DNA from 4 places in the Pseudomonas sp. GNP014 genome. Region 3 is predicted to be linked to each of the others. Evidence: riboswitches for the same ligand, from Rfam matches in the RefSeq annotation. Region 3 holds a riboswitch; each other region holds the start of a gene.
What was found. Region 3 has a riboswitch for cobalamin ahead of ACXX9E_RS18195 (CbtB domain-containing protein). Riboswitches for the same ligand answer to the same signal wherever they lie in the genome.
Positions count from the first base shown of each region.

Region 1: linked by a shared signal. The riboswitch ahead of ACXX9E_RS21415 (TonB-dependent receptor plug domain-containing protein) and the one ahead of ACXX9E_RS18195 (CbtB domain-containing protein) in region 3 are both predicted to bind cobalamin.
Region 2: linked by a shared signal. The riboswitch ahead of ACXX9E_RS29815 (cob(I)yrinic acid a,c-diamide adenosyltransferase) and the one ahead of ACXX9E_RS18195 (CbtB domain-containing protein) in region 3 are both predicted to bind cobalamin.
Region 4: linked by a shared signal. The riboswitch ahead of cobO (cob(I)yrinic acid a,c-diamide adenosyltransferase) and the one ahead of ACXX9E_RS18195 (CbtB domain-containing protein) in region 3 are both predicted to bind cobalamin.

Region 1 covers NZ_JBTGUS010000001.1:4,750,815-4,758,063, reverse strand. The annotation lists gene ACXX9E_RS21420 ((2Fe-2S) ferredoxin domain-containing protein) at 1-357, opposite strand, end outside; gene ACXX9E_RS21425 (ABC transporter substrate-binding protein) at 1-1, opposite strand, end outside; gene ACXX9E_RS21415 (TonB-dependent receptor plug domain-containing protein) at 357-2,294, opposite strand; cobalamin riboswitch at 2,386-2,591, opposite strand; gene ACXX9E_RS21410 (LysR family transcriptional regulator) at 2,636-3,526, opposite strand; gene ACXX9E_RS21405 (zinc-binding alcohol dehydrogenase family protein) at 3,637-4,644, shown strand; gene ACXX9E_RS21400 (L-dopachrome tautomerase-related protein) at 4,685-5,863, shown strand; gene ACXX9E_RS21395 (putative quinol monooxygenase) at 5,894-6,202, shown strand; gene ACXX9E_RS21390 (saccharopine dehydrogenase family protein) at 6,342-7,249, shown strand, end outside.
Region 2 covers NZ_JBTGUS010000019.1:30,146-37,394, forward strand. The annotation lists partial or broken gene ACXX9E_RS29800 (peptidase P60) at 1,223-1,393, shown strand; gene ACXX9E_RS29805 (hypothetical protein) at 3,018-3,176, opposite strand; gene ACXX9E_RS29810 (hypothetical protein) at 3,874-4,119, opposite strand; cobalamin riboswitch at 4,318-4,540, shown strand; partial or broken gene ACXX9E_RS29815 (cob(I)yrinic acid a,c-diamide adenosyltransferase) at 4,654-5,200, shown strand; gene ACXX9E_RS29820 (hypothetical protein) at 6,085-6,213, shown strand; gene ACXX9E_RS29825 (hypothetical protein) at 6,711-6,965, opposite strand; gene ACXX9E_RS29830 (hypothetical protein) at 6,971-7,117, shown strand.
Region 3 covers NZ_JBTGUS010000001.1:4,059,933-4,067,181, forward strand. The annotation lists gene ACXX9E_RS18165 (fatty acid cis/trans isomerase) at 1-624, shown strand, start outside; partial or broken gene ACXX9E_RS18170 (acyltransferase family protein) at 809-1,831, shown strand; gene nfuA (Fe-S biogenesis protein NfuA) at 1,889-2,473, shown strand; gene cobM (precorrin-4 C(11)-methyltransferase) at 2,674-3,420, opposite strand; gene ACXX9E_RS18185 (cobalamin biosynthesis protein) at 3,500-3,913, opposite strand; gene ACXX9E_RS18190 (CbtA family protein) at 3,910-4,611, opposite strand; gene ACXX9E_RS18195 (CbtB domain-containing protein) at 4,623-4,820, opposite strand; cobalamin riboswitch at 4,941-5,162, opposite strand; cobalamin riboswitch at 5,913-6,122, shown strand; gene cobW (cobalamin biosynthesis protein CobW) at 6,223-7,249, shown strand, end outside.
Region 4 covers NZ_JBTGUS010000001.1:3,085,025-3,092,273, reverse strand. The annotation lists gene cobD (threonine-phosphate decarboxylase CobD) at 1-493, opposite strand, end outside; gene cbiB (adenosylcobinamide-phosphate synthase CbiB) at 486-1,394, opposite strand; gene bluB (5,6-dimethylbenzimidazole synthase) at 1,391-2,041, opposite strand; gene ACXX9E_RS13920 (cobyrinic acid a,c-diamide synthase CobB) at 2,089-3,438, opposite strand; gene cobO (cob(I)yrinic acid a,c-diamide adenosyltransferase) at 3,435-4,046, opposite strand; cobalamin riboswitch at 4,128-4,359, opposite strand; gene ACXX9E_RS13910 (hypothetical protein) at 4,523-5,107, shown strand; gene ACXX9E_RS13905 (PQQ-dependent sugar dehydrogenase) at 5,174-6,487, shown strand; gene ACXX9E_RS13900 (C40 family peptidase) at 6,616-7,152, opposite strand.

The DNA.
Region 1 (7,249 bases), 690 kb from region 3:
TGCGCGCCCCCGGATCAGCAAATCCTCGACTACTTCACCGCCCAGCAGATGCTCCTCGACCAGGCGCTGCACCTCCTGCCGGTTGTGCACGCCGTACCAGCAGCGTTCCGGATACACCGTTACGATCGGTCCGAGATTGCACGGAAACTGGCAATGAGTGCGGGTCAGTAACACGCCGCCCGGTGTCTCGATGCGATCGTGCGCCAGCAGATGCCGGCGCAGGGTTTTCCATAACTGCAAGGCGCCGCGCTGAGTACAGCGCGGGCCGGTGCAGAGGAACACATGGCGCGCGTGATCGGGCACTTGCGACCAGTCCGGATGAGTATCGACGCCGTCGACCTTGGTGATTTCACTCATCAGAAGCGGTACGTGTAGCGAATTTCAGAGGTGAACGGCCGGCCGAGATTATCGACATTGTTCGAACGGCTGGTGACGTAATCGCGGTCGAACAGGTTTTCCATCAGCAGGCTTACACGGTGCTGATGCGCGTGGTCGAGGTAGCGATAAGCATCGGCATCGACCACCGAATAGTTGCCGTACTGCACCTGCTTCGAACTCTTGATATCGCGTATGTAGCGGATCGCACCCCCGGCCCCCCACATACGATTTTCCGACTCATAACCCACCCTTGAGCGGGCGAAGAATCCCGGGATGTCGTTGATGCTCACGCCGCTGCGCGACTCGGTGAGATTGCGCGTCAGGTCCGCTTGCAGGCTCCATCGCTGGGTGAGCGCCAGTTTCGCGTCGGCCTCGAAACCGCGCATGCGGATCTGCCCCTCACCGTTGACCCACTGCATGCCGTCGAGGGTGATCAGGTCGTCGATCTTGCGTTTGAACAGGCTGACGCTGGCGCTGAATTCGCGCTCGAGCAGAAAGCCCTGGTAGTCGACACCGAGTTCGGCGTTGCGGCTTTTCTCCGGCTTGAGGTTGCGGTTGCCGATCTCGTCGCCCGGCTCGTTGACGAACAGCTGCTCGGCATTCGGCAGTTTGTAGGCGCTGCCGTACTGACCGCGCACGGCCCAGTTATCGTTGAGGTCGTACAGTGAGGTGAGCATGCCGACCGTGGCGCCATCGCCGCCGCTCATGGCTTCGTGACGAATGCCGAGGCTCGGGTGCCAGTCGGGCAGGGCGGCGATTTGCGGGCGCAACTGCGTGTAGATCGCGTGGGCTTCGGCCTTGTCGTTGTCGATCACCAGCACATCGTCCTGACCCTTGAACCACTGGTTGTCGGTGCCGAACACCAGGACATGGCCGCCGGGCAATTGCGCCTTGCCTTCGGCCTGTACGCCCCAATCGGTGAAGCCCCAGTAGTCGTTGTGGTTGATGACCTTGGTACCGCCGCCATCCACGTTGTTGACGCGGGTGTAGCGGGTGTCCCAGTCGTTGATGTGGCCTTTGACGAAGTAGCTCACGCGCTCGTTGACGGTCTGTTCGAAGGTCGCCGTGGCGATCTGCTGCACACGGTCGTTGGTGGTGTTGTGGTTGTTCAGCGGGCGGGCGAAATCGAGGTTGGCGTCGGCGTACTGATAGAACAGTTCCAGCCGCGCGTCATCGGCGAACGATTGAATCGCCTTGCCGCCGAAGGTGGTGACTTCGTAGGCACGGTTTTTCTCGCTGACGTTCTTCATGTCGCGGTTGCGGTACGGCTGGTAACCGTCGGAGACGTTGTGGCTGGCATAGGCGAGCAAACCCAGTTCGCCGAAACCGTTGCTGAAGATGTTTTCGACCCGGACGTCTTCGGTCGTGCCGCCAAAGCTGTCCACGCCCAGATTCACTTCGCCGGCGGCTTTGCGCGATTGCGGGCTGCGGGTGACGATGTTTATCACCCCCGAGACCGCCTGGGTGCCGAACAGCAGGCTTTGCCCGCCCTTGAGCACTTCGATGCGTTCGATGGCGTTGGCCGGCAGGGTGTCCAGGTACAGGCCGCCGTACAGACGATTGTTCAGGCGCACACCGTCGAGCAGGATCAGCGTGTCGTCGTTACGGCCGCCGAGCAACGAATAGGTGCCGTAGTCGAACGGGCCGTTTTTCGGCGCCACGTACAGGCCGGGAATGAACATCTGCAGGACGCGGCTGACATCGGCGCCGGGGCCGGCACGTTCGATTTGTTCGCGGGAAACCCTCTCGATTTTGCTGCCGTACTGCGCCATGTCGGCGACGGTGGTGGATTCCACTGACGGCGCGGAAACGATTTGCTGATCGAGTTGCAGTGGCTTGTCGTCGGCCAGCAGCAAAGGGCTGAGCAGGCAGCCGAACAGCAGGGTTGGTGCAGAAGTGTTGAAAGGTCGAATCATTGTCTTCTCGAAAAGGATCTTCGCAGAAGAGCATGCAGGAGAAGGCATCGCGCACAGCCAATACCGGCCCATGCCCGCCCACCGCAGGATTTTGCCAAACGCATTTCAGGCCGGTCTCCGGGCTCGCGCGTATCGAGGCTTTCACCTTCCCATGGCCGTCTGGCCACAGTGGTCTGTCGAAAGCATCACGCGCCTACCGTTGCGGGGGCAGCACCGGACTTGTTCGCAATGAACGTACCGGTTTCCCGTTTCACCCCAAGCACGGCGGCAGGGGGCACCTGAAACAGGCCCGCATCTGAACACTCGCAACAGCGTTCGTCAACTTCTGGCGGGACTTCTGCTCACATCGGTTTCAGCGCCGCGAACTGGCCGCTCAGCCACGTATAGAGCTGTGACACGGCCGGGGTAATCTGCTTGCGATGCGGGCATACCAGGCTCAACGGCGAGGTCTCGCCGGGTTGCTCCGGCAGCAATACAAGCAGGCGACCTGATGCGATGTCGGCGCTGACATCCAGCCAGGATTTGTAGGCGATCCCTTCGCCGTCCAGCGCCCAGCGCCGCACCACGTCGGCGTCGTCGCTGAACAGCGGCCCCGAGACTTGCACGGTCTGATTGCCCAGGTTCCATTTGTCGTAGACCCGGCCAGTCTGCAAATAGAGCAGGCACTGATGATCCAGCAGTTCATCCGGGGTCTGCGGCTGGCCGTGGCGTTGCACGTATTCAGGCGAGGCGACCAGCACCCGCCGGTTCCACGGTGCCAGCGGCAGCGCTACGTAGTTGGCATCCACGTTGGCGCCATAACGAATCGCCACGTCCACCGGGTCGCGAAACAGATCGACCATCTGATCCGACAGCACCAATCGCAAGGTCAGCTCCGGGTGCTGGCGGCGGAACTGCGTCAGCCACGGCAGCAGGATATTGCGCCCCAGATCCGACGGCGCGGTGACTTGCAACACGCCGCGCAAGGTGGCGTTTTCCCCCCGCAAATTGTCCTCGCCCTGCTTGAGGGCTTCGAGCACCGCGTGGGCGGTGGGCAAGTACTGCTCGCCTTCGGCGGTCAGGCGCAGGCTGCGGGTGGTGCGGGCGAACAGGCGCACATCCAGTTCGCGTTCCAGCCGCTTGATCGCGGCAGCGACCTGGCCGGGCAGTAAATCAGCCTCCAGCGCAGCAGCGGTAAAACTGCCCAGCGCGGCGCTGCGGGTGAATAAACCGAGATCGTCGATGCGGATCATTTTCACGCCTGCAGTGAAAGTGTTGGCGCATTCTGCCGGTTTTTCTTTGCCCGAGGGAAGCCGAAGATGGCGGCCAGTGACTGCCACAGCCCTTCAGAATCAGAGATCCCATGAAAGCCATCACCTTTACCCAACACGCCTTGCCCATCGAAGATCCGCAATCGTTGCAGGACACCGACATCCCCGAGCCCACGCCTGGCCCGCGAGACCTGCTGGTGGAAGTGCGCGCAGTGGCGGTCAACCCGGTCGATACCAAAGTCCGCGCCGGCACTTTCACCAAGGAACCGAAAATCCTTGGCTGGGACGCCGTCGGTGTTGTCCGTGCAATCGGCGCCGACGTGACGCTGTTTCAGCCCGGCGATGAAGTGTTCTATGCCGGCTCGATTGCCCGCACCGGCAGCTACAGCGAACGGCATCTGGTGGACGAGCGGATTGTCGGGCACAAGCCGCGCTCGTTGAGTGCCGCCGATGCTGCAGCGTTGCCATTGACCTCGATTACCGCCTGGGAATTGCTGTTCGATCGGCTCGGTGTCGCCGAGGGCGCGGGGCAGGGCCAAAGCCTGCTGATCACCGGCGCAGCGGGTGGCGTCGGTTCAATGCTGGTGCAACTGGCGCGGCGTTTGACCGGGCTCACCGTCATTGGCACCGCTTCGCGCCCGGAAACCGCTGACTGGGTGCGCCAGCTGGGCGCCCATCACGTCATTGATCATAGCCAGCCGATGCTCGCGCAACTGCAGGCGCTGGGCGTGGCCGAGGTCGATTACGTCGCCAGCCTGACGCACACCACGCAGCACTTTGCGCAATTGATCGAAGTGCTGCGGCCGCAGGGGCGTCTGGCGGTGATTGACGATCCCGACAGCCTCGACGTCATGCCGCTCAAGCGCAAATCGTTGTCGCTGCACTGGGAACTGATGTTTACCCGTTCGCTGTACGAAACCGACGACATGATCAACCAGCATCATTTGCTCAACCGGGTCGCGGGGCTGATTGACCAGGGCGTATTGCAAACCACCGTGGGCCAGCACTTCGGGGCGATCAATGCGGCCAACATGCGCCGCGCCCATGCCTTGGTCGAAAGCGGCAAGGCCCGGGGCAAGATGGTGCTTGAAGGATTCTGAATATTCGAACGGGCCATGACGGCCCAGCGAGGAACACATGATGCGCATGAACAAACTGCCCGCGATGTTGGCCATTGCCTCGACTTTGAGCATGCCTTTGGCCCACGCCATCAGCGCTATCCCGTTGCCGCTGAATACGCCGGCCGACAGGGCTTTTGGCACGCTTGAACAAGTCCACGCGTTCTACGACGCCATGCCTACCGGCGTGACGGTCAGCGAAACCGGGCGAATCTTTGTCAACTTCCCGCGTTGGGGCGACGACGTGCCGTTCACCGTCGGCGAAATCCGCGACGGCAAGGTGGTTGCGTACCCGAACGCGGCGATCAATCAGGAGAATCCGCGCGACCCGAGCGATGGCTTGATCAGCGTGCAAAGCGTGGTCGCCGACGGGCAGGGCCGGGTCTGGCTGCTTGACACCGCCGCGCCAGGGTTTGCCGAACCGAAAGCCAGAGGCGCGAAACTGCTGGCGGTGGATCTGGCCAACAACCGCATCGTCAAACGCCTGGTGTTTCCGGACAACGTCATGTTGCCGAGCACCTACGTCAACGACATGCGCTTCGACTTCCGCGCCGGGGCCGAAGGCACGGTGTACGTCACCGACTCGTCGCTGCGTGGCCCGGGTGCAATCATCGTCATGGACATCGCCACTGGCCGCGCCCAGCGCCGGTTGAGCGGAGTGCCGGCAACATCGGTCGACCCGGATTTCGTGCCGGTGGTCGAAGGTCTGCCGCTGACCGTCGCGGGCGCGGACGGCAAGCGCACACCGTTGGGCGTGGCGTCGGACGGCATTGCGCTGTCGGCGGACGGCAAGACCCTGTACTTCACGCCGCTATCCAGCCGCCATCTGTACTCGGTTGCCACCGCGCTGTTGCGTGACGCCAGCGTCAGCGAACAGCAACTGGCCGCTGCCGTGCAGGACCTGGGCGAGAAGGGCGCGTCCGATGGCATGGAAGCCGATGCCGCCGGGGCGGTCTATGCCGGTGACTACGAACACAACGCGATCCGCAAACGCCTGCCGGACGGCCAGTGGCAAACCCTTGTCCACGACCCGCGCCTGCTTTGGCCCGACACCCTGTCGATCGGTCCGGACGGCTATCTGTATTTCATCGCCAACCAGTTGCACCGCCAGCCCGGCTTCCGTGGCGGGCAGGATCAACGGCAAAAACCCTATAGCCTGATGCGTCTAAAAATCGACGCGGCGCCGGCACCGACTCGCTGATCACTCAGCCTTGAATCTGGAGAAATAATGATGACCACGTCCACTGAAATGCTGGTGTCGATCGCCGTGCTCAAGGCCAGACCTGGCCAGGAGCAGGCGCTGAAAGAGGGGCTGCTGGCACTGGTCGAGCCAACTCGCGCGGAACCGGGCAACCTCGACTATGTGTTGTTTGAACTGCGCGACCAGCGCGGCACGTTCTACATGCGCGAGGCCTTCATGCATCAGGCGGCGCTGGATGCGCATTTTGCGATGCCTTACTTCCAGCGCTTTGCCGCCACGGCGGACGACCTGCTGGAAGAACCGTTGCAACTGATCTTTCTTGAACAAGTATCGAGCTGATCGCGCTGTTCCCTTTGGCATCCTTGTAGCGCCCGTTGGCCGTTGAAGCAGCGCAGGCTCCAGGTAACCGGCATGGCTTGCCGACGCTGGGCCCTATATCCTTCGCACTTTGCACGCGAAACGATTAGGGAAGAATTGCATGCCGTTCAGGGTGATGGTGGTCGGGGGCTACGGAAATTTCGGCAGTATCGTGTGCAGGCATCTGGCGCTGATGCCCGATGTGGCGCTGCTGCTCTCGGGTCGCGATCCGCGCAAGTTGCAGCGCAAGGTCGATGAGCTGAACAGTCGGGCGCACACGGCCTGCGAAGGCTGGTGCGGCGATGCGATGGGCAGCGAATTCCAGGCCGCATTGACTGCGCTGAACATTCAACTGGTGGTGCACACCGGCGGCCCGTTTCAGGGACAGTCGTATGCCGTGGCGCAAAGTTGCATTGCCGCTGGCGTGAACTACTGCGACCTGGCCGACTGCCGTACCTTCGTCAACGGCATTGACGTGCTCGACGCCCGCGCTAAGGAAGCCGGTGTGGCGATTCTCAGCGGCTGCAGTTCGGTGCCGACGCTGTCCTCGGCGATCATCGACGAGCAGCGCCAGCGCTTTTCGCGCATCGACTCGATCGAACATGGCATTTCTTCTTCGGCGAAAATGCCCGGCCTGTCGACGGTCGAGGGTGTGCTGGCGTACGCGGGTAAACCGATCAGGCAGCTGCGCAACGGCGAAGTCCATGAAGTGCCGGGATGGCAGGATCTGACCCTGCGCAAAATGCCGCAGCTGGGACGGCGCCTGCTGGCCAATGTCGATGTGCCGGACATGGATATTTTCGCCAGCCGCTATGGCGCACACACCCTGCGTTTTCAGGCCGGCGCCGGACTCAAGCTCGGCGGCGTCGCCAATGCGCTGCTGGCGCAGGCGCTGAAAATCGGCCTGGTTCGCGACCCAGGGGTGTGGGCGGCGAGACTGCATCGGTTGGGCACCCGCTTCGAACGCTTCGGCGATGGTAAAAGCGCGATGTACATCGACGTGCAAGGCCTCGGCGTTGATGGCCAGCC
Region 2 (7,249 bases), on a different contig from region 3:
GCCACGTCGAGCGCGACGCCGAAGCTGATGCGCCCTGCAGATAGAAAAGCCTGACTCCAACCGCTGGCAAACACGGCGTAGGGGCGAAACGGCACCGTCTCGCAGGCGGCCTGCCTGCGTCTCCAGCAGACGGCTGAGCCTGCGGCGGCTGCCATGGGCCCGAACTCGATGATCGTGGTGTTGAAATCCTCGACATACCTGGAGCAGTACGACTGGTTCGCCTGGACGATCCGCAGGTGATCGCCGGCAAGGCGACCTGGAAGAGGTGATGCTCCATTGGTTCAATCGTCTGCGTGACAGTGGATCGGCGCCTGCTGATCGCCGCGTCGACTCCGCCGCGTGAGTCGCCTGGTCAAACTGGCGGACTGAAATCGTGCTCAACCCGGTGTTCGACTTCGATGCGTCCTTCCGATGAAGACAAATTGCGTGCGCGGAATCGCGCGATCCCGTCGTGCTGCACCTGACCGATGAGGTCGGCCACTTCATTTTGACGCGCGGGATCCGCAGCATCAGCGGCACCGCCTTGATGGCCCCGAACAACTTGATCAGGTCTTTGGCAGGCCGACGAGCTGATGTCATCCTTTGAAGAAACCGGGGGTGAGCCAAAACCGCTGAAACCTGCGGCTCGCAGTGGTTCCGCCATATTCAGGCGCTAGAAAATCTGCTTTCCTGCACGGTTGGCAGGCTGTGTATCGGTTCACGGGCTGAAGCGCTTAGATGTAAATGAGAAACCGAGAAGGTCACAAAAGGTCGATCGAATCTGCAAATGAGGTCATGAAGCGGATAGTCGCTTTTTTACAACGATCAGCGACTGGTCGTGTGCCATGCTAAATTGTTTGCACCTCTTGTGCCTTTCTACCCAAAACTCACGTCGTTCCAGTTGCGCTGTCATTCTCCAGTTCAGAAGAGCCTCAGAACCTGGAAATCTGCCACTTGCCGAGTCTTCGCCGCATTTACGAGGAAGAGCTGGAACACTGAAAGAGCTGTTGAACTTCAAGAAGCTGTATGAGCTGCTGGTCGGCCGACAGCATCGAAATGTGGGACGTCCCTATTCGGTACCGTTACTGTTTCTGGTGCACTCTCCTAAGCGGCTCCCATCGGAGTGGTTTTTATTTGGCCATCTGTTTGGCGAAGAAGCCGGATGAACCCGCCGTGGTCGATGAATGATCAACGTGCATGCCCGCTGGTTCCGCGAGCAACCTTGAGCCGGCCACTGCCGTCCTTCGCCATCAACGGTCGTCGCGGTCGTGCCAGTCACGCCGGGATCGACTGGGTGACAACGAGTTGATCCACTCCAGCAGTCGTTGCAGTGGTGGTGTTCGCATCGACAGCCTGGGCGACAGGAGGGAAAGCAACTTCATCGAAGCCAAGCGCGCCGGCGATGGCTCCGACGTGGTCCACGCCGAGCAGCTCCGTCGCCGCCACGTCCGTGGCGACCAACGCGCCAGCCGAGAGACTGAGACTCACAAGGTGAGTGAAGTCTCAATCGAAGTTTGTTGCATAGGCCAGAATCTGTATCATATCATGGCAGCAACCGCCTGCGTGTCTAGGCGGTACTTTTGTTTTTGGTCCATTGGCAGAAAGCGCAGCCAGATCAGGATGTTCGCTCGACCACCATGTTGGCCTGCCTTGCTCTCAATCTCCTTCTGGCGTAGCGCGGTCAGGGCGTGCGCCAGTCGCAGATCATCGCCCGCGCCTGTGGTGCGTGTGCAGTGTTCGGGACTCCTCCCAGCCACCTCGCCGTGAAGACGCGCCGTTCGGCGCCCTGGGCTGGAATCCACGTGATCGCGGCCGCAGACCACGGTACCGATTGCAGTGGTCCGACCGGCTTCGTTGACCGTGATGCGGCGGCATCAAGCCGCGTTCCACGCGAGAGATGATCGTGATGAGCGCCGACGTTCGGCAGCAGGTTATACGGTGACCCTACCTCCGCCGACCATGGTGTTCCCAGGTGAACCATGTGCATCCACGTCGGAGGGCGCTTCGTGCATGCGGCAACCGTGGTACGGTGAAGCTGGACAGCTGGTCGAAGGCGTATCGGCAGAAAAGCGTATCTGAGCGCCAGCGTGTTGCAACTGGAGCACCTGGCGCGTACCTGTGAGTTCAATGACTCACAATCCAATGCAGGAGAGCTGGCGGCGATAGCAGTCAATCAACAGCGACGTCGAAGATGACGCTGTCATCGCTGAGCAGGCCACTCAGCCGCTTTGGTTCAGGCAATGATTTGGCGAACGAGTCGCCAGATTCGTCGCCGATCATCGAGCCACGAGCAGGTCCCGCTGGTCGATCACGACGCCCACCGGGCGAACCTGAGCGTATTCTGACCTCGTCGAGGAGCTCTGGTCAGACATCACCTGAGGTTCTGTTGTCTGCCTGCGCTGAACGGGACAAAAATCACTCGACAGCCACTGTGCGGCTTGTGAGTCCATGACGTGTTGCCCATGAATGTGCTCTCCTCTGGCTGCGCGGCAGGCGATCGCCTGGTGAACGTCAGACCCAGCGAAGGCGGGCGCGCGCGGGGTGGACCGGCATAGTCGGGGGCGACGGCCCGGCCACGATCAAGGCTTCCGGCGGTTTCACGCGCCATCGACACGCCGCCCTGCAACAGCTGAATGGCGAGCCATAGCAACGAATGCCCTTGACCGAAGTGATGCTCGCACGCCAGGTCGCGACCCACTTCGGCGCACGCTGTCACCGCCGTCGCAGTGCGCCTGCTGGCGTGGGTCTCGAGGCCAGGCCGTTGGGGCTGCGGATGCCCGAGGCGAAGATCCGCGACGGCCAGTGGCGCGATCGACTCCACCGCTGCGCCGCCGATCCAGACCGTTCTCGCCGACGTTGCTGTTCGAGCCGATGGTGATGTACAGCTCGCTGTGCCTCGCGGCGATGACGTCTTTGGTCCAGCGGTGATTCAGCGTGCCGCCTGGAAGATCGGCGACCTTGATCGGGCCGGCGTCGATCTTGGTCGCGCCGGTACTTCGTAGCGGAGCGCAGCAGGCGATCGTGTCGCGCATACAGGCTCATCGCCCATCAGTGTCATGCGCCGAACGGCGAATCAGGTTCTTCTGGAATACTGTGCGGGTCTCCGCTACGCCGTCGTGATCGGCATTGCGCAGCAGGGTGACACGCTGGTTCGGCTCGGCAATGCCGGCACCGGCCTTGCCCATGACCTTCTTCATGACCCAGCCAACGACGCCGCCGCTGTCGTCCGGCTTCGGCCGGCGTCGGCTTCGGCGACCAGCACGTCACCATCTGGGCACGTAAAGCCAGCGCGGGATCATCGAGGCCTTCGGCAACGCGGCCACTGGGCGCCGGCCTGCAGCGGGACTGTTTGCCGCCGGCGGGCCAGCTGACCGCCGGAGCGATGTTCACTGTCGGGATCAGGGCTTGTTCGGTCGGGGTAGTTCCGGTGATGGGGCCGGTGCCGTCGGAAGACTCGCAGGTGACAGGATTCACCGCAGGGCGGTGAGCCCTCCGGCCAGGGCGATGACGAAAGCGAGTCGGGTCTCGTGATTACCGACCTCCTGATGAACGCATTCTGAATCATAGAGGAGCTGACGCGCTCGATGGTTCAACTGGAGGTAGTCATGGGCCCTTGAACAGCACGGCGACGCCCTGGGCCAGAACTCGCTGGCTTCGCTGCGCAGCTTCCGGTAGGCGCTGGCAAGTACGAGGCGACGCGAGGTGAAGGTTCTGCGTTGTAGATCGTCGACCATGCCTCCTGCACTCTTCAGGGGCTGGCGCCGGCGCCGGCCTTCTGCGGGGCGACGAACAGGGAGCCGAAGCCGCGCAGATCACGGCGAAGCCGATGCGTCTGGCGTCGCTGGCAATGTCCTGCAGGGCCTGGGCGACCAGGTCGAGGTTGTCGACCCGTGGTCAGCGCCGCGTGGCAGTGATGAAGGCGACCGTTAGTCCCGCTATAAACAGATCGGCGACGGTGTTGGCGCTGCGATCCTGCTGCCGTTCGCCGGCTGGGGGTGCGGCCAGCAAAATGATGTCGCTATCGAAGGCTGCTCGCTGAGCAACTCGAAGATCGGTGTCTCCGTCACGCTCGAGTAAGGCGTGCTCGCTGTCCGTGATGGCGTCGGAACGGTCGAGACAGTCGAACGAGTGTTCAAGCACGGGCCAGGATTCCAGGGCGCGGGTCGCTGATGATCATGCCTCTGGATTGTCATCATCGATCGTCGGCGATGGCTTTTCCGGGGAAAGCATGGCTCTTCGATACCACTTGTATCAGTGTGCACATATTGGTGTCAGAGATCCATCATCAGTCATTCGATCCATGTCCCCTTTAATTGTATGCTCCACCCCAATCTTTTAACCCTTCGTGGTCGTTCCAGGTGCTTGTGACCCCGTCCACAGAGCCAACAGGGAAGCCGGTGAATCTGTCTTCGTGCGAAGAGCTCATCATAATCCCGTGCTGCCCCGGAACGGCAATGAGCAAGCTGCGCCTCTGAGCCACTGCCTCCACAGAGCGGGAAGGCGTGAGCGAGGCGCATCGCTGCTCATGAGCCCGGAGACCGGCCTGATCCATCGAGCGCATCGACGTGGCGATGCCAGGCCTTTCGCCGTCATCCGCGCCTGCGCCGTATTCAGCCTGAACGGGAAGCTCCCCCACCACGAATTCCCTGAGGTGATGAACGTCATCTGGCGCGCATGCAGCGAAGCTGTGATCGACGAGCTGATCGCTCGGCGCCTGATGAAGCGCGGTCTGGGCGCCGGCCTGCTGACCGGCAAACGGCAAGGCAAAAGCAGTTCGGCGTTCGGCATGCTGCTGATGGGCGATGGCATGCAGTGCGGCGTGGCGCAGTTCATCAGGGCGAAATAGTACTGCGAAGATGTTTTTCGCCGCTTCCTGAGCAAGTGGCGGGCTTTCACGCGCACGGGCGAGGGTCTTCATGGAAACCTATCGTCAGCGTGATATCGTGCCGCCGAAGCGGTGCTGGAAGGTTCGCCAGCCGTTGCGCGATCCGTTGATCGGCCTGGTGGCGCGGCGGATGAATCGAACATCGCCCTCAAGCACGGCCAACCTCGACCTCGATCGGGTACTGAGCGAACTGCAGGGCGTGTCCGCCAGAACGCAGCATGTGGTCACCTCGCCGAGCCAGTGGTGAGCAAATGATCATGGGTGACACGTCACCGAAATGGGCATGTCAAACATGCCTTCGAGGGCGGCATCAAAGCGCAGAAAGGCGTCGAACTTCGAACGAGCCATGTCACTGCCCGGCGGCGTCGATCGCTGCGCGGCTCCGGGTCAGGCAAAGACCAACCGTCACTGCTGCGCCGCGCGTTCTGCATCGTACCAGGCGCAAGGCGCGCGTCTTCAAGTGCGGCCTGGGACTTCTTGATCCCATGATTCTCAGTGTGTCATGGTGCGCCGGTGATCAACTGGACATGTGGATGGTCGGGCGAGAGGGACAGTTGCGCTTCCGCTGTGGAAGCCTTGCCGAGGCCGATTGATCTGATCGAAGGTGCGACTAAACTTATCCAACGGCACGCCATCAAGCGCCGACCGCGCGGCATCGTTGTACTTGGCGTGATCGACGAAACTGCGCAACGGCGCAGACCTTCGGCGCGCTGCGCTGGGCCTGGCCAAGTATCAACTGTATCTACTGTTGCTGCGTGCTGGCCGAACTGGTGTCGCAACTCCTGCGTTATGTGCAATTGCTCGAAGGCAGCCTCTACCGAAGGCCTGGCGCTGGTACGGCGTGCTTTCCCGCGAAACGGGACCGAGTTGCCGAGCCGGCACCTTGACCTGGTGCAGGCCAGCGACCAATGACCTGGACCGTGTTCTGATGTGTGCGAAGCATTTGGCCAGCAGTTGCGAGGTAGCGCTGTCATCTGCCGTGGGAATTGCTGGCGCTGAGCGATCACCGCCGAACCATTGCTCGAAGGCGTGCGCATCGCCGTCGCCGACGAAGCTGGTCCGCCATCCTACGGCGCCAGCCTCGACACCTGTTGCGGCGATGGGCGCCTGAGTTCAAAGTCTCGCCGCACCCGGCCACGCAATTGCCGAGGCCGACAGCCGCACCGCTGTGGTTACCTGGAACCGGCACCAGATGAGGTCGTTGAAGATGGCACGCTGATGTGATCCGCGCACCATGCGGTCAGCCGTTGCTCGCCGAAATGCGGCGGCATGCCGATCCTGCTGATCCGACGATGTCGAAGGCCGCCGTGCCGAACTGCTGGCTGCTGCGCGGCGACGTGGTGACGTAATGCTCCGGCGGGACTGGTGCTGCAAGCGGTGGAACTGGCCGGAAGGTTCGTCGCGCGGCGACACCTATCATCATCGCTCGACGACGACGCGACACCGATCGCCGGTGGCTGAGCCGAACGGCGGGACGCGGGCCGAGTGCTCTATCGCGAGGCGGGATGACGGCTTCGACGTGCACTTCTACTTCCTTCTGTTCGACCTGCTGCGCGACCGCCGCATCCGTTCGGCGCTGATCGTGACGCCGCCTTCGCGAAGCTGTTCGACAGGGACCGCGTTCGTAAGCAACTGTTCACGTGGAGCTGAGCCGCTGAAGAGGCCATGAACTGAATGCATCTCAACGAAGGCGAGCGTGAAGCGCTGATCGAGCGATCGCCGAACGCTGCGACACGGCGCCACTTTACTGGTGGCACGGTCGTACTGGAGCTGTTGCGCCGAACGATTGGAGGTCGCCCATCAGGGCGCCGAGCGTCGGTCCGACGAGCCGTGGCGCTCGACCGCATCAGTGACCACCTTGCGTGGGGCAGATCGAGCAAACGTGGAAGAAACGTACCGCACCTGCCGAAGCCCTGGCCAAGCGCAGCGATGAAGTCTTCATGAAGCTCAGGTCGAAGGCATCAACGTACTGCGCCGAGGCGATACAGGCGCTGATGGACCAGATCGCGACCTCCGGTTGCTGCACATCGCCGGGATGGATGGCCTCGTCGTCCGTGATCCAGAACCTGTGGCTGCTGCTTGTGCTGAAGGGCCTGGGCATGGCTGGTGTCGCTGTTCGTACCGCAGGCCTGGCCGATCCGCTGGGATCTGCTGGCTGGGGGCCAGCCGCTGGGCGGTGTCGCGTCTGGCGGTCAGGGACATCATCTGGTACCGACGCTGGTCCTCGAAGGGGTGGCGCAGGCGCGTCGCTGACGAACTCGCCGTTCCAACCGGGAGTGAGTCAATGAGCGTGGCGTTGTTGAGTGTCGCCGCCGTGGCGCTGGATGCGCCGCTGGGCGAACTGAACGCTGGCACCGCCGGCGGCGTTCGGCAAATTCCGCCGGG
Region 3 (7,249 bases):
GACGACAAGCCGACCGGGCTGAAACTCGCAGGGAAAGACCCCAAATATGACTTCGCCATGCAGTTGCTGGCGCGTTACGGCGATCTCAATGCGCGGCCTGATCCGATCAACCGGTGCGACGGCGCGTATTGCTCGCGGCCGAATATCGACCCGGCGCTGCAGAATGCCGAACAGGCCCTCAGTCGCCTGACATCGCGCCCGGCTGCCGGCTTGAAGGTGATCGAACAACTGCCGGAAGCAACGATGTTGCGCATCGAGACCGCCAGCGGCAAGCGCGAGGTCTACAGCTTGCTGCGCAATCGCGCGCACAGCAACGTGGCGTTCCTGTTGGGCGAGTCGCTGCGCTATCAGCCGGGGCTCGACACCTTGACCATTTATCCTGGGGTACTCAGCAGTTATCCGAACTTCATGTTCAATATTCCGGCCGATCAGGTACCCGCGTTTGTTGACGCCATGGAGCATGCCAAGGACGCCGACCGCTTCGAGAAAATCGTCGAACGCTGGGGTATTCGTCGCAGTCATCCGCAATTCTGGTTCTATTTTCACGACCTGAGTCAGTACATGCACGAAACCGAGCCGGTGGAAGAGGGCGTACTGGACATGAACCGCTACGAGAATCTTTGATCGTTTGAGGGGGACCTGCTGTCCCAATACCTGGCGACACCGCGAAACTATTGTAGGAGTGAGCCTGCTCGCGATCGCGGTGTGTCAGGCGCATCACATGTTGATCGGGCTGACGCCATCGCGAGCAGGCTCACTCCTACAAGGTATCGGCGGTGGTTTCGAGCGATCTGGTCAGGAGCGGTCAATGTTGATTTCAGTGCAAGCCCTGCGTGCACTTGCCGCCTGGACGGTGGTTTGCCACCACTTCATGCAGATTTTCTTCGACTTCAAGGCACGTGGGCCGCTGGGGCAGTTGTTCATCGACAAAGGCGCGGTGGGGGTCGATATCTTCTTCGTCATCAGCGGCCTGGTGATTTTCCTCTCCACTGAGGGTAAGTCGCTGCCGCCGACGCGGTTTCTGCTGTACCGGCTGTTTCGCATCGTCCCGGCGTATTGGCTGTACACGTTGCTGATGGCGTTGCTGGTGGTGTTCGCTCAACCGCTGTTGCCGGATCAGTCGCTGGACTGAAACCATCTGCTCCTGTCGCTGCTCTTCATCCCGACCGAAAATCCCGGTGGCTACGGCATTTATCCAACGCTCAATGTCGGCTGGACGCTCAATTACGAAATGCTCTTCTACGTGCTGTTCGCCTGGGCTCTGCTGTTTCGCCTGGAAGTGCGGCTGCTGGTGGTCGCGGCGTTGCTGTTCGCGGTCAGTCAGGCGTGGACCGGGTTTGGCTGGATCAGCGCGTTCTATCGCTCGGATATCGTCTATGAGTTTTTGCTGGGGATCGCCATCGGCATGCTCTACCGCCGTGGCTGGATCGGTGCCGGCCTGTGGCTGCCGTTGCTGGGAATCGGCGCGGCGTTGCTGGCCATTTATCACCTCGCGCCGGCGCCAAGGCTATTGAACTGGGGCGTGCCGAGCGCGGTGCTGGTGCTGTCGTGCATGGCGCTGGAGCGTTATGTCGAGCGCAGCCGAGTGCTCAAGCTGCTCGGCGACTGCTCCTATTCGGTGTACCTGATGCATGTGCTGGTGCTGTCGGCCGGTGGTTTCCTCGCGCAGCGCTACGGTATCAACCCGTATTTGATGTTTGGCGTCTGTGTACTGGCCATCGGCGTCGGTTCGTGGCTGAGCTACGAATGGGTGGAAAAACGCAGTTATCGCTGGCTCAAGGCGCGAGTGGACGACGAGCCGGTCGAGAATCTTTCCCGACAAAAATACTAGGACTTTGTCCGGCGCAACGATTGGCGTAAACTGCGCCCAAGCCTGCGAGGAGTTTCCATGACCGCTATTACCATTACCGACGCCGCCCACGATTACCTGGCTGATCTGCTGTCCAAGCAGAACACCCCGGGCATCGGCATCCGCGTCTTCATCACCCAGCCTGGCACCCAGTACGCCGAAACCTGCATTGCCTATTGCAAGCCGGGCGAAGAAAAACCCGAAGACACCGCGCTGGGGCTGAAAAGCTTCACCGCTTACATTGATTCGTTCAGCGAAGCGTTTCTCGACGACGCCGTTGTCGACTACGCCACCGACCGCATGGGCGGCCAGCTGACCATCAAGGCGCCGAACGCCAAAGTGCCGATGGTCAACGCCGACAGTCCGGTCAACGAGCGGATCAACTACTACCTGCAGACCGAAATCAACCCGGGGCTGGCCAGCCACGGCGGTCAGGTCAGCCTGATCGATGTGGTTGAGGATGGCATTGCCGTGCTGCAGTTTGGCGGCGGTTGCCAGGGCTGTGGCCAGGCGGACGTCACCCTCAAGGAAGGCATCGAGCGCACCTTGCTTGAGCGCATTCCCGAGCTGAAAGGTGTTCGCGACGTGACCGACCACACGCAGAAAGAAAACGCCTACTACTAATTAAGGTGTTCACTGCGGACATGAAAAACGGCGCCCCGTGAGCGCCGTTTTTTTATGCACTTGATTAATGAGTGCCTGTTTATTGTGTGGTGAGGGGATTTATCCCCGATGGGTTGCGAAGCAGCCCCAGAAAAGGAACTGCTGCGCAGTTCATCGGGGATAAATCCCCTCGCCACAGGTTGTACCCAATCCCATATGATTCAGGGCCTGTACAGGTGCGCATGCCCCGCGCGATACAACGATGACTCGCTAAACACCTCACTGCCTAACACCCGTCCAACCAGAATCAGCGCCGTACGCCGAAATCCTTTGGCTGCAACCTTCCCGGCAATATCCGCCAGCGTCCCCACCACCCAGTCCTGATCCGGCCACGTCGCCCGGTGAATCACCGCAATCGGGCAATCCGCGCCGTAGTGCGGCCGCAGCTCCACGAGGATTTTCTCCAGATGATTGACCCCCAGATGAATCGCCATGGTCGCGCCATGCTGCGCCAGACTGGCGAGTTCTTCGCCCGCCGGCATCGCGGTTTTGTCGGCATAACGGGTCAGAATCACGCTCTGCGACACATCCGGCAGGGTGAGTTCGGCGCCTAACAACGCCGCACACGCCGCTGTTGCCGTCACGCCGGGGATGATCTCGAACGGAATGTTCAGCTCGCGCAGATGGCGAATTTGCTCGCCGATCGCGCCGTACAGGCTCGGATCGCCCGAATGCACGCGCGCCACATCCTGACCGTTGGCATGGGCGACCTTGATCAACTCAATGATCTGCTCCAGATGCAATTCGGCGCTGTTGACCACGGTCTCCGCCTGATGCCCCTCCAGCACCGCCGCCGGGACCAGCGAGCCTGCATAGATGATCACCGGGCAGCGACGGATCAGCCGCTGGCCTTTGACGGTGATCAATTCCGGGTCGCCGGGGCCGGCGCCGATGAAGTAGACGGTCATCGTGGAATCCTTTGAAAACAGCCGCAGCAACCCTTCAGATGAAGATTGCTCATGATCGAGGGCGGGGATTATCGGGGGTTTACGCAGCGCCGGCCAAGGCCAACGTCGCCTGGGCGTATTTTTGACGGGAAATCAGCAGCTTTGCCGGGGCCTGAATCAGTTGTTCGGCCAGGGCCAGGGCGGCACTTTCCGCCACGCCGTAACAACCGGTTCGCTCGTAGGCGATTTGCGAGTGGTGACTGAGCCGTTGCTGATAACCGGCCAGTTCTGCGCTGCTGAAGTACAGCAACGGCAGAGCCAGTTGTGCGGCAAGTTCCTGCAAACCCGGTTCATCACGCTTGAGGTCGATACTGGCCAGGGCCTTGACTGCCTCAAGTTCAATGCGATGGGCCTGCAAGGCCTGATCGAGTAACGCGCGCAGCGTGCTGGCCGGGCAGCCACGCTGGCAGCCCAGGCCGACCACAAAGGTCGACGCTGCGCGGTCATTCATCATAAGTGGTAGTGACCATCGCTTTTGCGGCGGAACAACCACGCGCTGATCAGGCCCAGGGCCAGCCAGAACGCCACGTTGGTCAACTGCGAAGCGATTTTGAACTGGGCTTCAAGTGCTTCAGGGGCGAGCATGGAGTGCACTTCCGGTTGTGGCGCGCCAATCACATGGGGCACCGCAAGGATCGCTACCCCGAGGATCTTCATCACCCATGGACGGCTGAAGGCGATCAGCGCGAGGCCGACGGCCGTGGACGCGGCGGTACCGATCCACCACAGCTGCCGCGAGGCCAGATCGGCGGCAGCGGTGCCGGGCAGTTCAGGCGGCAGGCCCAGCGTCGGAGCGAGGACGAAGGTGGCGTAACCGGCCAGGCCCCAGAGCAGGCCTTGCGAGGTTTTGGTCGGTGCACGCAGGGTGTACAGACCGGCGAGCATCAGCGCGAAACCGACCGCCACCACCAGATTGCCGCCGGTGGTCGAGGCCACACGCTGCCAGCCGTCTTCCGGCTCCCAGGCTTCGGCGTCGTGGGTGTGCGCCGCGGTGCCGGCAGCGTGTTCGTGGACCGCAACAACCGGTTCGGCTTTTTCAAAGGTTTCAGCCTGCAGAATCAGTGGTGAAACCCAGAAGCTCTGCAGCAGCGTCAGGAGCAGGGCGGCCAGCAGCCCGGTAAAACCTGCGGTTTGCGCAATACGCTTGATCATGTCGGCAGGTCTCAGTGGCACGGGAACGCGGCGCTGTGGCGGGTATCGTGAGCGGCGTTGTGCACCGCTTCGATGTGCGAAAAACCGGCGAAGTAGACGAGGCCGGCACCGAGGATCGAGGTGAAGAACGCCGCGATCAGGCGTTGGCTCAGTGTGGCGGTGCTGGCGATTTTGTCTGTGTTGCTGGCGGTGCTGCTGATGATCGACATGGCGCTTCCCTCTGGAGTGTCAGCGGGTGAATAGAGCGCATGAAAACCCCTGCGAGTCAGGCACGCAGAGGTTCGAACAGCGCCCGCCCACCGCGGGTTGTCAGGTTCAGCGACGCAAATGCGCGCTGTGTGTTGCGGGCCGGTCTCCGGGCTCACGAGGGGTTGGCGTCAGGCCGACTTGCAAGCGTCACCTTCCCATGCCGCAGGGACACAGTGGATCTGACACTTCGCTCGCTTACCGTTGCGGGGGCAGCACCGGACTGACATGGCTTTGAGTAAAGCACATGATTCACCGGTTTCCCGTTTCACCCTGTGAAGGGCACCCGTAACAAGTTGTGTAGGAGAGCATGTGGGGGGGAATTTAGTCAATTGAATGGGCATATCCGTTGCTGCGGGTGTTGTTGATTGGGCTCCCGCCCTTACGGTGGGTCACTTTTTCCAGACGCCGGAATGCCGGCCCAGCGAAAAATAACCAAAAAGGCTGCCCCCGGCGTCAGTCTGCAAGAGCCTGGTCGGCTTTCAGGCCGCCATCGCTGGCAAGCCAGCTCCCACAGGGATTGAGGTCAACGGGTAGACGTTGGTCGTCTGGCTGGTCGTCATCGCGAGCAGGCTTACTCCTACAGGTGGATCGCGAGCAGTCTGCGAGAGCTTGGTCGGCTGTCAGGCCGCTATCGCTGGCAAGCCAGCTCCCACAGAAAAGCAAAGGCAGCCCACAGCACACAGCACACAGCCCTTGCTTCTCACCACTCAACACAATGAGCGTTAGCTCGAGTACCGCTTTTGATCTCAGCGCCCGTCGGCAGGCTGAGTGGAGGGATTTAGCCGGGGGTGGGAGCGTAGCGACCGTTTGGCGCAGCCAAACACATCGAGAGGAGGTGCAGCGCAGCAAACCGGAGGCGATGCCCCCCGGATAGATCCCGGAGCGAAGGGACCCGAGCCTAGGCGAGGGCCGAACGTCAGGGTAAAGCCTTTTTGGTTACTTTTTCGGCGTCTGGAAAAAGTGACCCGCCGTAAGGGCGGAACCCTAATCAGCAACACCCGCAGAAACGGATACACCCCCAATCCAAACATTGACCCATCCCCACACCATGCGTAGCCTTGCGCTTTCGAGGTTCTTCGGCACATGCCGAAGCTAAGAAGGGAACGCGGTCAAAGCCGCGGCTGCCCCCGCAACTGTGAACGGTGAAGTTCGCTGCCACGCCACTGCCAGCTCGATCAAAGAGCCAGCGGGAAGGCGCAGCGAATGCCAGGCCAAGCCTGAACGCCGTCAGCCAGGAGACCTGCCTCGTCACAGATTCTCACTACAACCGGGCGGGGTGATCCGGTGGCGAACGCTTCCGGCGCGCATGCGCGTTGCCGGTTCTCGTCCCGTATGCCCGCCGATTTGCCAAAGGGCATACCGATGAAAACACTGGCCAAACTCCCCGTCACCATCGTTACCGGCTTCCTCGGTTCGGGCAAAACCACGCTGCTGCGGCACATGCTCGACAACGCCCAGGGCCGTCGTATCGCGGTGATCGTCAACGAGTTCGGCGAGTTGGGCATCGACGGCGAAATCCTCAAGCAATGCACCATCGGTTGCACCGAAGAAGAAGCCACCGGCCGGGTCTACGAACTGGCCAATGGCTGCCTGTGCTGCACCGTTCAGGAAGAGTTCTTCCCGGTGATGCGCGAACTGGTGGCCCGTCGCGGCGATCTCGACCATATCCTCATCGAAACTTCCGGGCTGGCCCTGCCAAAACCGCTGGTGCAGGCTTTCCAGTGGCCGGAAATCCGCAGCGCCTGCACTGTTGATGCGGTGATCACCGTGGTCGACAGCCCGGCCGTGGCCGCCGGCACTTTCGCTGCGTTCCCGGATCAGGTCGATGCCCAGCGCAAACTCGATCCGAACCTCGATCATGAATCGCCGCTGCACGAACTGTTCGCCGATCAACTGGCCAGCGCTGACCTCGTCATTCTGAACAAAGCCGACCAGACCAGCCCTGAAGATCTGGCGCGTGTACGCGCTGAAGTCGCCGAAGAACTGCCGCCGGCGGTGAAAATCATCGAAGCGAGCAACGGTCGTCTGCCGCTGGACGTGCTGATCGGCCTCGGCGCCGGTTCCGAAGAACACATCGACAGCCGCCACAGCCATCATGATCACCACCATGGTGAAGGCGATGACGACCACGATGACCATGATCACGACGCCTTCGATTCGATCTCCATCGAACTGCCGCAAGCCGACGAAAGCCTGCTGCTCGACGCCCTGACGCAGCTGGTGGTCAAGCACGGCATCCTGCGTGTCAAAGGTTTCGCCGCCATTCCGAACAAGCCAATGCGCCTGCTGATTCAAGGCGTGGGCACGCGTTTCGACAAGCATTTCGACCGTCAGTGGGGCGCCGATGAAGCGCGCGTCACCCGTCTGGTGTTGATCGGTCAGGAACTCG
Region 4 (7,249 bases), 970 kb from region 3:
CCTCATCGACCACCAGCCAGCCGCCACGCTGGGCGAGCCGCGCGTGCCAGTCGAGCAGACGCGCCGGGGTCAGGCTCAGGCCGGTCGGATTGTTCGGATTGACCACCACCAGCACATCGAGGCTGTCGAGAAAAAACTCGACTTCCTGTTCCAGCACTTCGCGCACGATATAGCCGCTGCGCCGCCACGCTTCGGCGTGTTCGGCATAACACGGCGACAACACACCGACCTTGCCGGCGCGGCGCAAACGCGGCAACAACTGGATGGCCATCTGCGAACCGGCCACCGGCAATACCTGCGGTGCGCCATAGTAGTCGCACGCAGCCTGCTCCAGACCGTCATCGGTTTCCGGCAGGCGCGCCCAGGCGCGCAGCGGAATCGCCGGGACCGGAAACGGCCACGGCGCCAGACCGCTGGACAGATCGAGCCAGTCGGCCTCGGCGATACCGTAATCGAGTGCAGCCTTGCGCAGCCGGCCACCGTGCTCAAGCATAGAATTCAGCCCCCACGCAGAGAATCAGCAGCCATAACCATACCCCGCGCTGGACCAATTGCCAGCCGCGATCAATGGAATCGGCATCGGCCGGCACACCTTCACCAAGTTGTGGACGCTCGTGCAGTTCGCCGTGGTAGATCGCCGGGCCGCCCAGCTCCACGCCCAGCGCGCCAGCGCCGGCCGCCATGACCGGGCCAGCGTTGGGGCTGTCCCACTTGGGCGCCTGGCTACGCCAGCACTTCCAGGCCAGTCGGGTATTGCCGAGCAACGCGTAGGTCAACGCCACCAGACGCGCAGGAATGTAGTTGAGGACGTCGTCGATTTTCGCCGCCGCCCAACCGAAGCGCTCGAAGCGTTCGTTGCGATAGCCCCACATCGCGTCGAGCGTATTGCTCAAACGATAGAGCACCACGCCCGGCGCACCGGCGACGATAAACCAGAACAGCGCGGCGAACACCGCGTCGCTGCCGTTTTCCAGCACCGATTCGGTGGCGGCGCGAGCGACGGCGGTGCTGTCCAGTTCACAGGTCTGGCGGCTGACCAGATAGCCGACGCGCTTGCGCGCCTCTTCCAGATCATCGCTGCGCAGGGCTTTGGCTACGGGCTCGACGTGTTCGCCAAGACTGCGCATGCCGAGGGCGCAATACAGCGCGAGAATCTCGACGAGCCAGCCCACGTACGGCGCCCAGGAAAACGCGGTGGCGAGCAGCGTCAGCGGCAGCACGGCGATCACCCACGCGGTGACCCCATGACTGCGCCAGCCGCGCCCGCCCGCATTGAAACGTTGCTCGATGCGCCCGGCGAAATTGCCGAACGCCACCAGCGGATGCCAGCGTTTCGGTTCACCCAGCAGCGCATCCAGCGCCACGGCGGCGACACTCAACAACGCCACACTCATTGACTCACTCCCCAAAAATTTTCAAACAGCAACTCATTCAGCGGACGCGCCTGCGCCCACCCTTCGAGGACCAGCATCGGTGCCGGATAAAATGCCTTGACCGGCCCCAGACACAACACCGCCAGCGGCTTGGCCCCGGCCGGCAGTTGCAGCAGATCGGCCAGCGCCTGCGGTTCGAACAGCGACACCCAGCCCATGCCCAGGCCTTCGGCGCGAGCGGCCAGCCACAGGTTCTGGATCGCACAGGACAACGAGGCCATGTCCATTTCCGGCAATGTGCGGCGACCGAAAATATGTTTTTCGCGATCGTCCATCAGCGCCGCGACCAACACCTCGGCGCAGTCGTTGATGCCTTCGACCTTGAGCTTCATGAACTCATCGCTGCGCTCGCCAAGGGCTTCGGCAGTGCGGATGCGTTCTTCTTCCACGAGGTTCTGGATCTGCCCGCGCAAGGTGCGATCACTGATGCGGATGAAGCGCCACGGCTGCATCAGACCGACGCTCGGCGCCTGATGGGCAGCCTCCAATAGACGGCGCAACAGCTCCGGTTCGACCGTGCCACCGGTGAAGTGACGCATGTCGCGGCGTTCGGCGATGGCTCGATAGACGGCTTGGCGCTCGGCCTCGGTAAATGCGTTGTCGGTCATGGCCTCTTCGCGAGCAAGCTCGCTCCCACATTGGACGGGGTGCTTGCTCAAGAAACGCGATCCCCTGTGGGAGCGAGCTTGCTCGCGAAGGCGGCGTCACGATCTGGCGCAAACAATGCGGCAATCGCAGCAGGATTCGACGGAAAATAAAAGTGCACATACGAAGCCGTCATCCGCCCCTCGCGATAAACCGCCTCGGCCCCGCGTCCGCCATTCGGGCTCAAGCCACGGGCAATCGGTGTCAGCTCAGTGGTGGTCAGCGAATGATGATAGGTGTGGCCGCGCAACGAACCTTCCGGCAGGTCCACCGCTTGCAGCGCCAGTGCCGCCAGACGTTTTTGCATCACCGCATCACCGCGCAGCAGCCCGAGCAGTTCGGCACGGCGGCCTTCGACATCGGTCAACGAATCAAGCAGATAGAGCATGCCGCCACATTCGGCGAGCAACGGCTTGCCGGCCGCATGGTGCGCGCGGATCGCGTCGAGCATTGCGGTGTTTTGCGACAACGCCGCGTGGTGCAGTTCCGGGTAACCGCCAGGCAGATACAGGCTGTCGGCCTCGGGCAATTGCGTGTCGCGGATCGGCGAGAAAAAACTCAACTCGGCGCCCATCGCCCGCAACAGGTCGAGGCTGGCGCCGTAGATAAAGGCAAAGGCTTCATCGCGGGCGACGGCAATGCGCACGCCTTCGAGCAATGGTTCGGCGGTGATGACTTCAGGCGCGGCAAATTCCACGGCCGGTGGCAGCGCTACCTCGCAACTGCTGGCCAATGCTTCGGCGGCCGCGTCGAGACGCAGATCCAGGTCATTGAGCTCACTGGCCTGCACCAGACCGAGGTGCCGGCTCGGCAACTCGATTCCGGTTTCGCGGGAAAGCGCGCCGTACCAGCGCAGGCCTTCAGTGAGGCTGCCTTCGAGCAATTGCGCGTGACGCAAGGTGCCGACGCGGTTGGCCAGCACGCCAGCGAACGGTAGATCCGGTTGATACTTCGCCAGGCCCAGCGCCAACGCACCGAAAGTCTGCGCCATCGCGGTGCCGTCGATCACGCCAAGTACCGGCACGCCGAAATGCCGCGCCAGATCGGCGCTTGATGGCGTGCCGTCGAACAGGCCCATCACACCTTCGATCAGGATCAGATCGGCCTCGGCGGCCGCTTCCCACAGCAAACGCCGACTGTCCTGCTCGCCGACCATCCACATGTCCAGTTGATACACCGGCGCACCGCTGGCGCGCTCGAGAATCATCGGATCGAGAAAGTCCGGGCCGCACTTGAAGACGCGCACCTTGCGCCCCTGATTGCGATGCAAACGCGCCAGCGCAGCGGTGACGGTAGTCTTGCCCTGACCGGAGGCCGGCGCAGCGATCAACACCGCCGGGCAGTGACGTGGCTGATTCAAAGTTCGACGCCTTTCTGCGCTTTGATGCCGGCCTGGAAGGCATGTTTGAGCATGCCCATTTCGGTGACGGTGTCACCCATCTCGATCATTTCCGGCTTGGCTGCGCGGCCGGTGACGACCACGTGCTGCATCGGCGGACGCGCCTGCAAGTCGCTCAGTACCCGATCGAGGTCGAGGTAGCCGTGCTTGAGGGCGATGTTCAATTCATCCAGCACCACCAGGCCGATCGACGGATCGCGCAACAGCTCGCGGGACACTTCCCACGCCGCTTCGGCGGCGGCGATATCGCGCTGACGATCCTGGGTTTCCCAGGTGAAACCCTCGCCCATCACATGAAAGCGCACTTGCTCCGGGAAGCGGCGGAAAAACAGCTCTTCGCCGGTGCTGTTACGGCCCTTGATGAACTGCACCACGCCGCACTGCATGCCGTGGCCCATCGCGCGGGCAAGCATGCCGAACGCCGAACTGCTTTTGCCTTTGCCGTTGCCGGTCAGCACCAGCACCAGACCGCACTCATCGGGCGAGTTGGCGATGCGCTCGTCGATCACGGCTTTTTTGCGCTGCATGCGCGCCAGATGGCGTTCATCACGCTCGGGGGAATCAGTCATGGGGGAGCTCTCCGTTGAGGCTGAATAACGGCGGGCAGGCACAAGAATAGACGGCAAAAAGCCTGGCATCGCCCACCGTGATGCCGCTGGATGGATCAGGCCGGTCTCCGGGCTCATGAGCGGCGATGCGCCTGGCTGCGCGCCTTCCCGCTTCTGTCGAGGCAGTGGCTCAAGGCGCAGCTTTTACTCATTTACCGTTGCGGGGGCAGCGCCGGGATTGTGGTGGCTCTTCGCGCGAAGACAACCCTCACCGGCTTCCCTGTTTCACTCTGTCGACGGGGTGTCACAGAGCACCTGAAACAAGCCGCGAAGGTTAGAGGGTTGGGGGTGGAGCGTCAATTAAAGAGGGGGACATCGGTCGAATAACTGCCGTCGATCAATTATCTGACGCCAATCTTGTGCCACACTGATACAAGTGATATCAAAGAGCCATGCTTTTCCCGGAAAAGCCCATCACAACAATAAGGATGATGACGATGCAAGGCATGATCATCAGCAACCCGCGCCTGGAATTCCTGCGCCCGGTGCTTGAACGCTGGTTTGACTGTATCGACCGTTACAACGCCGTGCGCGGCGACAGCGACACGCCTTACTGGCATGACGAGAACGCCAATCTCGGATTGCTCTCGGCGGCAGCCTGGATGGCCGAACTGGTGACCCTCAGCCAGACGCCCACCCGCAAACAGAACGAGGATGGCGAGCGCAACGCCCGCGCCGATCTGTTTATCGCCGGGACTGACGACCGCGCCTTCATTCAGGCCACGCAGCGCTGGCCACGGGTCAACAACCTCAACCTGACCCAGGCCCTGCAGGACATTACCAGCGACGCCAAACGCATCAGCTACGCCAGTGATCTGCGGCTTGGCTGCCTGTTCGTCGCCCCGCAAAAGGCCCAGCACAGCGCCAGCCCTGAAGAATTGCAGGACATGGTCGACGATCTGCAAAAGGAACACACCTGCGCGGTCGCCTGGTACTTCCCTTACGCCTACCGAAAACTGCGCAGCGAAGCCGGCAACTATCACCCGGGCATCGCCGTGCTGTTCAAAGAGGCCCGTGGCTAAGCGGTTGAACCATCGGGCGCGTCAGCTCCTCTATGATTAGGAATGCATTCATAGGGAAGATCAGTAATGCGCAAAACCCGACTCGCTTTCGTCATCGCCCTCGCCGGAGGGCTCACCGCCTGCGGTGAATCCTCTAGCCTGCAAGTCTCCGACGGCACCGGCCCGTCACCGAAACTGCCCGAACCGAACAAGACCCTGATCCCGACAGTGAACATCGCTCCGGCAGTCGGCTGGCCCGCCGGCGGCAAACCAACCGCTGCGGCCGGCACCCAAGTGGCCGCGTTTGCCGAAGGCCTCGATCATCCGCGCTGGCTTTACGTACTACCCAATGGTGACGTGCTGGTAGCGGAAACCAACGCCCCGCCGAAACCGGACGACAGCAGCGGCATTCGTGGCTGGGTCATGAAAAAAGTCATGGGCAAGGCCGGTGCCGGCGTGCCGAGCCCGAACCGTATCACCCTGCTGCGCGATGCCGATCACGACGGCGTAGCGGAGACCCGCACAGTATTTTTGCAAAACCTCAACTCGCCGTTCGGCATGACACTGGTGGGCAATGACCTGTATGTCGCCGACACCGATCGCCTGCTGCGCTTTCACTACGAACCCGGCGCGACCGAGATCAAGACGCAGCCGATCAAGGTCACCGATCTTCCGGGCGGCACGCTGAATCACCACTGGACCAAAAACGTCATCGCCAGCAAGGACGGCAGCAAGCTGTACGTCACCGTCGGCTCGAACAGCAACGTCGGCGAAAACGGTCTGGATAAAGAAGAAGGACGCGCAGCGATCTGGGAGGTGGATCGCGCCACTGGCAATCACCGGATCTTCGCCTCGGGCATCCGCAACCCCAACGGCCTGGCCTGGGAACCCACCACAGGCGCACTGTGGACGGCAGTCAACGAGCGTGACGAAATCGGTAGCGACCTGGTGCCGGACTACATCACTTCGGTCAAGGACGGTGGTTTCTATGGCTGGCCATTCAGCTATTACGGGCAGCATGTGGATGAGCGCGTGAAACCGCAAAACCTTGATCTGGTGGCCAAGGCCATCGCCCCGGACTATGCCGTAGGCCCGCACACCGCTTCGCTGGGTCTGACGTTCGCCGAGGGCAATAGCCTGCCGGCGCAGTTCAAGGAAGGCGCGTTCATTGGGCAGCACGGCTCATGGAACCGCAAGCCGCACAGTGGCTATAAAGTGATTTTTGTCCCGTTCAGCGCAGGCAAACCGAACGGAACACCGGTGGATGTGCTGACCGGTTTCCTCGACAAGGATGAGAATGCGCTAGGTCGCCCGGTGGGCGTGGTGATCGACCAGCAAGGGGACTTGCTGGTGGCCGATGATGTGGGCAACAAAGTGTGGCGAGTATCGTTCGCCAAATAACTTTTGCCTGAACCAAAACAACTGCAGGAGTGAGCCTGCTCGCGATGACAGCGTCATCTTCAACATCACTGTTGATTGACTGCTATCGCGAGCAGGCTCACTCCTGCATTGGATTGTGAGTCATTGAACTAAGGGTTACGCGCCAGGTGCTCAGGTTGCAACACGCGCTTGGCACTCAGATACGCTTTCTGCCAATACGCCTTCGACAGGCTGTCCAGCTTCACCGTACCGCCGGTTGCCGGCGCATGCACGAAGCGCCCTTCCCCGACATAAATCCCCGCATGACTGACCTGCGAACCGCCATTGGTGGCAAAGAAGATCAGGTCACCGGTCTGCAAGCCTTCCTTGCCGACATTCGGCGCCTGCATCACGATCATCTCTCGCGTGGAACGCGGCAAGCTGATACCCGCCGCATCACGGTAGACGAAACCGATCAGACCACTGCAATCAAACCCGGAGTCTGGTGTATTGCCGCCCCAGCGATAAGGCGTGCCAACCAGGCCCAGGGCGCGAAACAGCACGTCTTCAGCAGCGGGCGAGAATGACTGGGAGGGTCCGAACACTACCGGGGCGCGCACCACAGGCGCGGGCGGTGGTGTGCGACTGGCGCAGGCGCTGAGCAGCGCTGCGCAGAAGATCAAAGCAAGGCGGGCCGACATCGTCATAAGCAGAACATCCTGATCTGGCTGCGGCTTTCTCTGCCGGATGGACAGAAAACAAAACCGCCTGCGGAGCACGCAGGCGGTTTGCCATCAATATAGA